3 regions of the Pantoea agglomerans genome follow, and region 1 is predicted to be linked to each of the others. Evidence: predicted binding sites of a transcription regulator. Region 1 holds the regulator's gene; each other region holds the start of a gene.
The links. Region 1 encodes ArgR, which controls arginine synthesis, uptake and breakdown. Its sites were predicted from a motif close to ANTGAATAAAAATACANT; they were not measured.
Positions count from the first base shown of each region.

Region 2: a site for ArgR is predicted at 1,277-1,294, ahead of argC (N-acetyl-gamma-glutamyl-phosphate reductase). Genes of this name have one in related genera too.
Region 3: a site for ArgR is predicted at 1,809-1,826, ahead of argA (amino-acid N-acetyltransferase). Genes of this name have one in related genera too.

Region 1 is NZ_CP083809.1:390,988-394,462, forward strand. Features, by position in the region: gene LB453_RS04345 (barstar family protein) at 1-144, shown strand, start outside; gene yhcN (peroxide/acid stress response protein YhcN) at 204-467, opposite strand; gene LB453_RS04355 (YdgH/BhsA/McbA-like domain containing protein) at 562-828, opposite strand; gene yhcN (peroxide/acid stress response protein YhcN) at 909-1,172, opposite strand; gene argR (transcriptional regulator ArgR) at 1,647-2,117, opposite strand; gene mdh (malate dehydrogenase) at 2,538-3,475, shown strand, end outside.
Region 2 is NZ_CP083809.1:63,959-67,433, reverse strand. Features, by position in the region: gene argB (acetylglutamate kinase) at 1-152, opposite strand, end outside; gene argC (N-acetyl-gamma-glutamyl-phosphate reductase) at 168-1,172, opposite strand; gene argE (acetylornithine deacetylase) at 1,341-2,489, shown strand; gene ppc (phosphoenolpyruvate carboxylase) at 2,775-3,475, shown strand, end outside.
Region 3 is NZ_CP083809.1:3,174,214-3,177,688, forward strand. Features, by position in the region: tRNA gene LB453_RS17950 (tRNA-Met) at 1-52, shown strand, start outside; tRNA gene LB453_RS17955 (tRNA-Met) at 103-179, shown strand; tRNA gene LB453_RS17960 (tRNA-Met) at 230-306, shown strand; gene amiC (N-acetylmuramoyl-L-alanine amidase AmiC) at 388-1,626, opposite strand; gene argA (amino-acid N-acetyltransferase) at 1,858-3,186, shown strand; gene recD (exodeoxyribonuclease V subunit alpha) at 3,286-3,475, opposite strand, start outside.

The DNA of each region.
Region 1 (3,475 bases):
ACCGGCAAAGAGCTGCCGATGCCGCTGGAAATTGAATTTATTAATCTGGGAAAGGGGCAGAAACGGCGCTATGGCGCGCTGATCCTGTTATTTGACGAGGCAGAAGAGGAGCTGGAGGGCCAGCTCCGCTTTAATATCAAGTAACCCAGCAAAAAGGGCCCCGACAAGCGGGGCCAAGGGGTTCGTCAGCAGTTGACGAGGAATTACTTATAGAGTTCAGCAGTGAAGTGGTAGTTGTCGCCGGTGCGCGCTTCGATCACTTTATAGGCGCTGGCACCCTGCTCATCGGCTTTCTGAGAAAGCTGCGCGCGATAATCCATCGGCGCGCCCGCTGTACCACTGATCGTCACTGTCCCCGCAGGCTGCATATTCTGCGCCTGGTCGCCGGTAATCAGCTGCGCTGCCTGAGCGCCGAATGCGATTACGGAAAGCAGGCTAATGGTTGCGATGGTTGTTTTGATTTTCATTGTTCGTCTCCTCATTACAATCAACAACCTGCGGTTGACATCATGATGCGGGTCGTCGATATCGCAGGCGTCACGCGGACGCCCAGTCGGTTAATTATTTATAGAGCTCAGCCGTGACGTGATAGGTGTCGTCCTGGTTGTTCTCGATGATGCGATAGTGGCTTGCGCCCTGCGCGTCAGCCTTCTGGGATAGCGCCTGACGAATATTGGTCTGGTCGCCGTCATGACCGCTGATGCTGATGGTCTGGTTCAGCGGCTGCAGGGTTTCGGCCTGCTGATTTGATACCAGAGTGGCAGCGCTGGCGCCGAATGACAGGGCGGCAGTCAGCGTGGCTAAAGCGATAAGTGATTTGGTTTTCATGGTCTACTCTCCTGAATTCATCGATAAGGCCACCCGATGCGCAATGCGCGCTTCAATAAGGTCGCCCTTGCAATGACGTCTTATTTATACAGCTCAGCGGTAGCGTGATAGTTGCCGTTGTTATAAGCCTCGATGACGCGATAGGCGCTGGCGCCTTGCTGCTCAGCTTTTGCATTCAGCTCTTCTTTAATCTGCATCGGCGAACCTGCTACGCCGCTTACGCTTACTGAGCCGATAGGCTGCAGATTTTTCGCCTGCTGCGCGTTGATAGATTCTGCTGCAAAAGAGCCGAATGACAGGGCGGATAGAATGCTCAGGGTTGCGATAGTAGCTTTAACGTTCATGATTATTTCCTCGTCGTCTGTTTTTGTCTTTTTGTTTGGTGTGATTTGCATCACGAAAAGAAGTATAGAACTAATAACAGTTGAAATTAATACCTGCCTAATAATGTTTTCTTGTGATACTTTATCCTTATGACGCATTTTTATTCTTTATAGTTATAAAAAACGGTCAAAAAGCAGGCAGTAGCTGGTAAATGCCTTAAAAAACAGCAGGGTGAGTCACTTTATCTTTTTGTGCGAAAGGATATGGTGAATATGGCTGGTTATTGATTTGGATCTGGGTGTTGTCGCTAATAGCCTTGTGTAAAGCAGCGTAAAATAGCGCAAAAGGTTAAGCAGGCAAACAGGTATGACCAAAGAGATTCAGTAAAACCCGTTGGGAAAAGAATAAGCTAACAGGCTGAATCAGCAGAGGAGAAGACGCGGGCAGGGCAAACGGAACCACCGGCAGCGCGGCTGCCGGTAGAAGAGAGCGGTTTAAAGCTCCTGTTCAAACACCGTCAGCAGCGCGCTGTGCAGTTTCCTGACGGTAAACGCGCGCGCGGGAGTAATGAAGATCGTATCGTCACCGGCAATAGTGCCGAGAATGCCTTCCGCCTTGCCCAGCGAGTCAAGCAGGCGGGCAATCAGCTGCGCCGCGCCAGGACTGGTGCGGATCACTATCAGCGCATCGTTATAGTCGATATCCAGGACCAGATTTTTTAATGGGCTGGTGGTGGTCGGCACGCCCAGTTCCGCCGGCAGACAGTAAACCATCTCCATTTTGGCGTTACGCGTGCGTACTGCGCCAAATTTAGTCAGCATACGAGACACCTTCGACTGATTGATATTGTCGAAGCCTTCCTCCTGCAGCGCCTGTACTATCTCGCCTTGAGAGCTGAATTTCTCTTGTTTTAACAAGGCTTTAAACGCTTTAATCAGTTCGTCTTGTTTAGATGGGTTTCGCATAAGCTACCAGTAAAGAAAAATGCCGAACGCCCGCCGACGGCAGATACATTATTATGCATATGAATGAATTTTTATGCAATTAGTCGATAAAAAAGGCAGGCGCCGCGGGTTGCGGGCGGCAATCATAACAAAATTTTTTGCGCAGACCAAAACGGCGCGAGGATGTGAAAAGCGAAGGTTGCAGAATTGTTATACAATTGAGGTGTTATATGGATAGCTATCACGGCCATGCTCTATCTGCTATCGGCATTGTTGTCGGTCATTCAGGCGTGTTGTGCTGACAAAGTAGCAACCCAAAAGATTAAGTGCTGCTGCACGCATAATGAACAGTGGGTTTGTCATCGTCTGAGAAGTTGATTCAGGTCTGGACACAGATGGAAATTCGGCTCTACTCTGCCCCACCTTAATAAGGAGTACAGAATGAAAGTTGCCGTTCTTGGCGCTGCTGGCGGAATTGGTCAGGCGCTCGCCCTTCTGTTAAAAACCCAGCTTCCTGCGGGTTCTGAACTCACGCTCTATGATATCGCGCCGGTGACGCCCGGCGTCGCGGTGGATCTCAGTCATATTCCCACCGCGGTCAAAGTCCAGGGCTTTAGCGGCGAAGATGCGACGCCGGCGCTGCACGGCGCCGATGTGATCCTGATTTCGGCGGGCGTGGCGCGCAAGCCGGGTATGGATCGCGCCGATCTGTTTAACGTTAACGCAGGTATCGTACGCAATTTGATTGAGCAGGTGGCGCAAACCGCGCCAAAAGCGCTGACTGGTATTATTACCAACCCGGTCAATACCACGGTGGCGATCGCTGCTGACGTGCTGAAAAAGCACGGCGTCTATGACAAAAATCGACTGTTCGGCGTTACCACGCTGGATATTATCCGCGCCAATACCTTTGTTGCCGAGCTAAAAGGCAAGCAGCCGAACGAGGTTGAAGTGCCGGTGATTGGTGGTCACTCCGGCGTGACTATTTTGCCTCTGCTGTCGCAGGTGCAAGGGGTGAGCTTCAGTGATGACGAGGTCGCCAGCCTGACAAAACGCATCCAGAATGCGGGTACCGAAGTGGTCGAAGCCAAAGCGGGCGGCGGATCTGCCACGCTGTCGATGGGCCAGGCGGCGGCGCGCTTCGGCTTGTCGCTGGTGCGCGCGCTTCAGGGCGAGGCGAACGTGGTGGAGTGCGCTTACGTTGAGGGCGACGGCGAGTACGCCCGCTTCTTCTCGCAGCCGCTGCTGCTGGGCAAACAGGGGATCGCGGAGCGACGCGCTATCGGCACGCTGAGCGATTTTGAACAACAGGCATTAAGCGGCATGCTGGAGACGCTGAAGAAAGATATCGCACAGGGTGAGGAGTTTGTGAAGCAGTA
Region 2 (3,475 bases), 330 kb from region 1:
AGCTCGTCGACCACGCAGCCGCCGCCGTGAACGATCAGCAGCGGACGCTGATGGGCGCTGCGATAAGCCAGCAGCGCGTCGAACAGGCGCGCCAGCGCCTCTTCGCTGTCGAGCAGCACGCCGCCCAGTTTGATAATTAATGGAGTTGTCATGTGCATCCTTGTCCGTTAAATCAGCGACTGCGTTTCAGGGAAGCCGAAGCGAATATTCAAACACTGCACCGCCTGCGACGCAGCGCCTTTCAGCAGGTTATCCTCCGCCGCGACGACGATCAGATGCTCGTCCTGCACCGCGAAGCCGATGTCGCAGAATGGCTGGCCGATAACCGCTTTCAGCGCCGGCACGCCCTGCTCATAGACGCGCACCAGCGGCTTGTCGTGATAGGCGCTGTGGAACGCCGCCGCTACGTCGTCGTGCGTGACGCCCGCCTTCAGACGGCAGGTGATGGTCGCCAGAATACCGCGCGGGAAGTTGCCGAGGTGCGGCGTAAAAATCACCGGCGCGCCGAGATGGGCAACAATTTCTGGATGATGGCGATGATTGAACAGGCCGTACGGCTGCAGGCTCACTTCGCAGAAGCTGGTAGTGACGCTGGCTTTACGGCCGGCACCGCTTACGCCGCTGGTGGCGTTGATCACCGGCCACTGATCGGCGTTAAGCAGATCGCCCTCGATCAGCGGCTTCAGCGCCAGCTGCGCCGCGGTGGGATAGCAGCCCGGCACCGCCACCAGCTGCGCCTCTTTGACTTGCGCGTGGTTCCACTCCGCCAGGCCGTAGACCGCTTTGTCGAGCCAGTCGGCGTGCTGATGGGTGAAGCCGTAATAGCGCTGATAAAAGTCGCCGTCGTTGACGCGGAAGGCACCGGAGAGATCGAACACCACGCAGCCGGCCTTCAGGAACTCAGGTGCCAGATCGTGACTGACTTCATGCGCGGTCGCCAGGAACACCACATCCACCTTGTCCGCCCACTCGGCCGCGCTGCTCAACGGCTGCAGCGGCAGATCCACCACGCCTTTCAGCTGCGGATGCAGATCGGACAGACGCTTCCCGGCATCCGGGCTTTGCGCTGAAACCGCCAAAGCGGTTATGTTCATATGTGGATGGCGATTGAGGAAGGTGGCGAGCTCTACGCCAGCGTAACCACTGGCACCAACGATCAGCGTATTCAACATCAGGCTGTATACCTTTTTACAGTCACACGTTCCGGGTCGCGGCCTTGCCCCGTTGCCCACGATGCCGTTTGCGAAGGATTTCTGCTTCCCAGCCAACCGGCGTTAATGTATTTTTATTCACTATTAATGCATGAATATTGATACATCCTAACTCAAGGACCGTCAACAGTGAAGACAAAATTACCGCCTTTTATCGAACTCTACCGCCAGCTGATTGCCACACCGAGCATCAGCGCAACCGACGCCGCGCTCGATCAGAGCAATGAAACTTTAATCAATTTGCTGGCAGGCTGGTTCCGCGATCTCGGCTTTAACGTAGAGGTACAGCCGGTGCCGGGCACGCGCCATAAATTTAACCTGCTGGCGCGCAGCGGCAGCGGCGCAGGCGGTCTGCTGCTGGCGGGCCATACCGATACCGTGCCGTTCGACGACGGGCGCTGGACGCGCGATCCCTTTACCCTGACGGAGCACGACAACAAGCTCTACGGCCTGGGCACCGCCGATATGAAAGGCTTCTTCGCCTTTATCCTCGACACGCTGCGCGACGTCGACGTCAGCAAACTCAGCAAGCCGCTCTATATTCTCGCCACCGCCGATGAAGAGACCACCATGGCGGGCGCGAAGTACTTCTCTGAAACGGCGAGCATTCGCCCAGACTGCGCCATTATCGGCGAGCCGACCTCGCTGAAGCCGGTGCGCGCGCATAAAGGCCATCTCTCGCACGTTATTCGCGTGCAGGGCCAGTCTGGCCACTCCAGCGATCCGGCGCGCGGCGTCAACGCTATCGAACTGATGCACGACGCCATCGGTCATCTGATGCAGCTGCGCAATACCCTGAAAGAGCGCTATCACCACGACGGCTTCGCCATTCCCTATCCGACCATGAACTTCGGCCATATCCACGGCGGCGACGCGGCGAACCGCATCTGCGCCTGCTGCGAGCTGCACATGGATATTCGTCCGCTGCCGGGCCTGTCGCTAAACGACCTGGAAGGGCTGCTGAACGAGTCGCTGGCGCCGGTCAGCGCGCGCTGGCCGGGACGGCTTACGGTCGGCGAGCTGCATCCGCCGATTCCGGGCTACGAATGCCCGGCCAGTCACGAACTGGTCGCCGTGGTGGAAAAACTGCTCGGCACGCAGACCGAAGTGGTGAACTACTGCACCGAAGCGCCGTTTATTCAGGAGCTGTGCCCGACGCTGGTACTGGGGCCGGGATCGATCAACCAGGCGCATCAGCCAGATGAATTTATCGATACCGCATTTATTAAGCCGACTCGCGCCCTGATCGCGCAGGTTGTGCAGCACTTTTGCCACTGATACGCAATAAACAGGGCAATCTACTGTTAAGAAAGTAAATTTCCTGTTCAATACGCGGGATTTGTTGATAAGAATAACTTATCCCGCTCCTCTCTATTTAAAATCTTTGAATTTCCAGCAGTTAGCCGCATGTTACCGGGCGCTTATGCGCATTGACGTCGCCAGGTTTACGTGGCTAGATAAAAGACGATGTTATGCCCGGTGGGTGATTACTCATGCAGTTTCGGCCTGGCCGCGAACGCTGGGTGTAGAAGTTTACAAAGACGATAAGGGTGTCAGGGTCACATGAACGAACAATATTCCGCAATGCGAAGTAATGTCAGTATGCTCGGCAAACTGCTCGGGGATACGATCAAGGATGCACTAGGAGAGAACATCCTCGACCGGGTGGAGACCATCCGCAAACTCTCAAAGTCATCCCGTGCGGGAAATGACACTCATCGCAAGGAACTGCTTAACACGCTGCAAAATCTGTCGAACGACGAGCTGCTGCCGGTGGCACGCGCTTTTAGCCAGTTTCTTAACCTGACCAACGTCGCCGAACAGTATCAGACCATTTCACGCAGCGGCGACGGCGCGAACCATCCCGAACTGTTGAAAACCACCTTTGATCGTCTTAAACAACAGCCCGACGTCAGCGAAAGCGCGATCCGTGCAGCGATTGAATCGCTGTCGCTGGAGCTGGTGCTGACGGCGCATCCCACCGAGATCACCCGCCGCACCCTGATCCACAAGCTGGTCGAGGTGAACAGCTGCCTGAAGCAGCTCGATCACAGCGACATCTCTGACTATGAGCGCAACCAGATTATGCGCCGCCTGCGACAGCTGGTGGCGCAGGCGTGGCACACCGATGAGATCCGCAAATATCGGCCGACGCCGATCGACGAAGCCAAATGGGGCTTCGCCGTGGTGGAGAATAGCCTGTGGGAAGGCGTACCCGCCTTTCTGCGCGAGCTGAACGAACAGGTCGAAGAGGCGTTCGGCGT
Region 3 (3,475 bases), 1.3 Mb from region 1:
CGTCGGGCTCATAACCCGAAGGTCGTCGGTTCAAATCCGGCTCCCGCAACCAACTCTTCTTATGAAGAGACAATGTGAAAAAGACGCAATGCGCACTACGGACGCGGGATGGAGCAGCCTGGTAGCTCGTCGGGCTCATAACCCGAAGGTCGTCGGTTCAAATCCGGCTCCCGCAACCAACTCTTCTTGTGAAGAGAGAATGTGAAAAAGACGCAAAGCGCACTACGGACGCGGGATGGAGCAGCCTGGTAGCTCGTCGGGCTCATAACCCGAAGGTCGTCGGTTCAAATCCGGCTCCCGCAACCAACATTTAAGCACCTTAAGGGTGCTTTTTTGTTTTTGTGCCTTCTGAAAACGGGATGGCGCAGGCCATCCCCTCTTCTGCTGTTAGCGTCGCGCCCCGCCCTTCTCGAAGTAAGCCTTTATGCCGTGAAAAATCGCTTCAGCCACCTGCTGCTGATAGCGGCTGGTACGCAGCTTGCGCTCCTCTGCCACGTTGCTGATAAAGGCGGTTTCCACCAGAATCGACGGAATATCCGGCGCCTTCAGCACCGCAAAGCCCGCCTGATCGACGGTACGCTTGTGCAGATGGTTGATGCGCCCCATACGATGCAGCACCTCTTTGCCGAACGTCAGGCTATCGTGAATGGTCTGGCGCTGCACCATATCGAACATGGTGTGGTCGAGATAGCGATCGCCGCTCTTGCTGACGCCGCCGATAAGATCCGATTCGTTCTGCGTCTGCGCCAGGAAACGGGCCGCCGCCGAGGTCGCACCTTTGGTTGAGAGCGCGAATACCGAGGAGCCGCGCGCGCTGCGGCTGGTAAAGGCGTCGGCGTGTATCGAGACAAAGAGATCGGCGCGCTGCTTGCGCGCTTTCGCCACCCTCACCCGCAGCGGAATAAACACATCCTCGTTGCGCGTCATATAGGCTTTCATATTGGGCTCTTTATCGATCAGCGCCTTAAGCCGTCGCCCCATCTTCAGCACGATATCTTTTTCACGCGTTTTGTATTTGCCGTGCGCGCCGGGATCTTCGCCGCCGTGCCCTGGATCGATCATCACGATCAGCGGCCGGTCGCGTCCCGCCTTGCCGGGCAGCGGCGCGGACGCCGGCTCGTTGCGTTCCAGATCGCCCTGGTTGTAATCCTTCAGCAGCGCCAGCAGCGGATCGTCTTCTGCGCTATGCTGGCTCGGATAGAGATCCACCACCAGCCGGTGTTTGATCCCGGCCACCGGCGCCAGCGTAAAGGTTTTTGGCGCGACGTTGCGCTTCAGCTCCAGCACAATGCGCACGGTATTGGCGTCAAACTGCCCGACCCGCGCATTTTTAATAAAGGGATCGCTTACGCGCACCAGCTTGTCGACGCCTTTCAGCACCGGATTGAGATGCATATTTGCGATATCAATGACCAGCCGATCCGGATGCGAGAGCGCAAACTGCTTATAGTGAAGCGGCACGCTGGACTCCAGCGTCATGCGCGAATAGGTCGAAGATGGCCAGATGCGAACCGCGACGATATGGTTTTTTGCCGCCAGGCCTGTGCGGCTGACGCTCAGTAGCAATAATGCGCCGGTACCCTGCAGGAGCCTTCTGCGGGAAATAAGGGGATTTGATTCTGACATGCCGCTCCAGCTGCTCTGTTCTGTCTAAAAAAGCGCCACTTTAATAAACGGCGCTGAAAACTTTAGCCCATCCTTTTGGCTAAGTCATCCTGGAAAAGCTAAATAATGCAGTCTCTTAGCTGCCAGCGCACCCGAAAAAACGTAAATTTACGTCAGGTTTACCGCTTGCAAATAGCGCCCTAAAAGAATAAAAATACAAAAATTACGAATAATCATTCATTGAGGTTTGCCGTGAAGGAACGTAGTACTGAGCTGGTTCAGGGTTTTCGCCACACCGTTCCCTATATCAATGCCCACCGTGGCAAGACCTTTGTCATCATGCTGGGCGGCGAAGCGATCGAGCATGAGAATTTCTCCAGCATCGTTAACGATATCGGCCTGCTGCACAGTCTCGGCATTCGCCTGGTGGTGGTCTATGGCGCGCGTCCGCAGATTGACGCCAGCCTCGCGGCGCATCAGCTGGAGCCGGTTTACCACAAGTACACCCGCGTCACCGACGCCCAGTCGCTGGAGCTGGTAAAGCAGGCGGCGGGACGGCTGCAGCTCGACATCACGGCGCGACTCTCAATGAGCATCAACAATACGCCGCTGCAGGGCGCGCATATCAACGTCGTCAGCGGCAACTTTATTATCGCGCAGCCGCTGGGCGTGGATGACGGCGTCGATTACTGCCACAGCGGGCGCATTCGCCGCATCGACGAAGAGGCGATCCATCGTCAGCTGGATAACGATGCGATCGTACTGCTCGGCCCGGTGGCGGTTTCCGTTACCGGCGAAAGTTTTAACCTGACGTCAGAAGAGGTCGCCACCCAGCTGGCCATTAAGCTGAAGGCGGAGAAGATGATCGGCTTCTGCTCCGAGCAGGGGGTGCCGCGCCGCGACGGCACCATTATCTCCGAGCTGTTCCCGAACGACGCGCAGGCGCGCATCGACGAGATGGAGAGCGACGGCGACTACCTTTCCGGCACGGTGCGCTTCCTGCGTGGCGCGGTGAAAGCCTGCCGCAGCGGCGTGCGCCGCAGCCATCTGATTAGCTATCAGGAAGATGGCGCGCTGTTGCAGGAGCTCTTCTCCCGCGACGGTATCGGCACGCAGATCGTAATGGAGTCGAGCGAGCAGATCCGCCGCGCCACCATTAACGATATCGGCGGCATACTTGAGCTTATCCGCCCGCTGGAGCAGCAGGGGATCCTGGTGCGTCGCTCGCGCGAGCAGCTGGAGATGGAGATCGACAAGTTCACCATTATCATTCGCGACAACCTGACCATCGCCTGCGCGGCGCTCTACCCTTTTATGGATGAGAAAATCGGCGAAATGGCGTGCGTGGCGGTGCATCCGGACTATCGCAGCTCGTCGCGCGGCGAGATGCTGCTGCAGCGCGTTGCGCTTCAGGCACGGCAGATGGGGCTGGAGAAGCTGTTCGTACTCACGACGCGCAGCATTCACTGGTTTCAGGAGCGCGGTTTTACGCCGGTGGATATTGAGTCGCTGCCGGAGAGTAAAAAGCAGATGTATAACTATCAGCGGCGCTCAAAGGTGCTGATGGCCGACCTGACCTGAGTGGCCAGCCGGCTCCTCTTTCGGACGGCCCCGTAGCTGATTGCGCGGGCGGCATGGGCCGTGGAGCAAAGCGTCCTGCCTTCGCTCCTGATGCGCCCTTTATACCAGACTTAGCCTTTCCACCAGCCCGCTGCGGCGCTGGGTTTGCAGCTGCACCGCACGCTGGAACACTGCCGGTTCGCTGTAGAGCGTCAGCCGCTTGCGCGCGCGGGTAATGGCGGTATAGACCAGCTCGCGCGTCAGCACCGGCGAGAACTGGGCCGGCATGACCAGCGCGGTATGCTCAAAC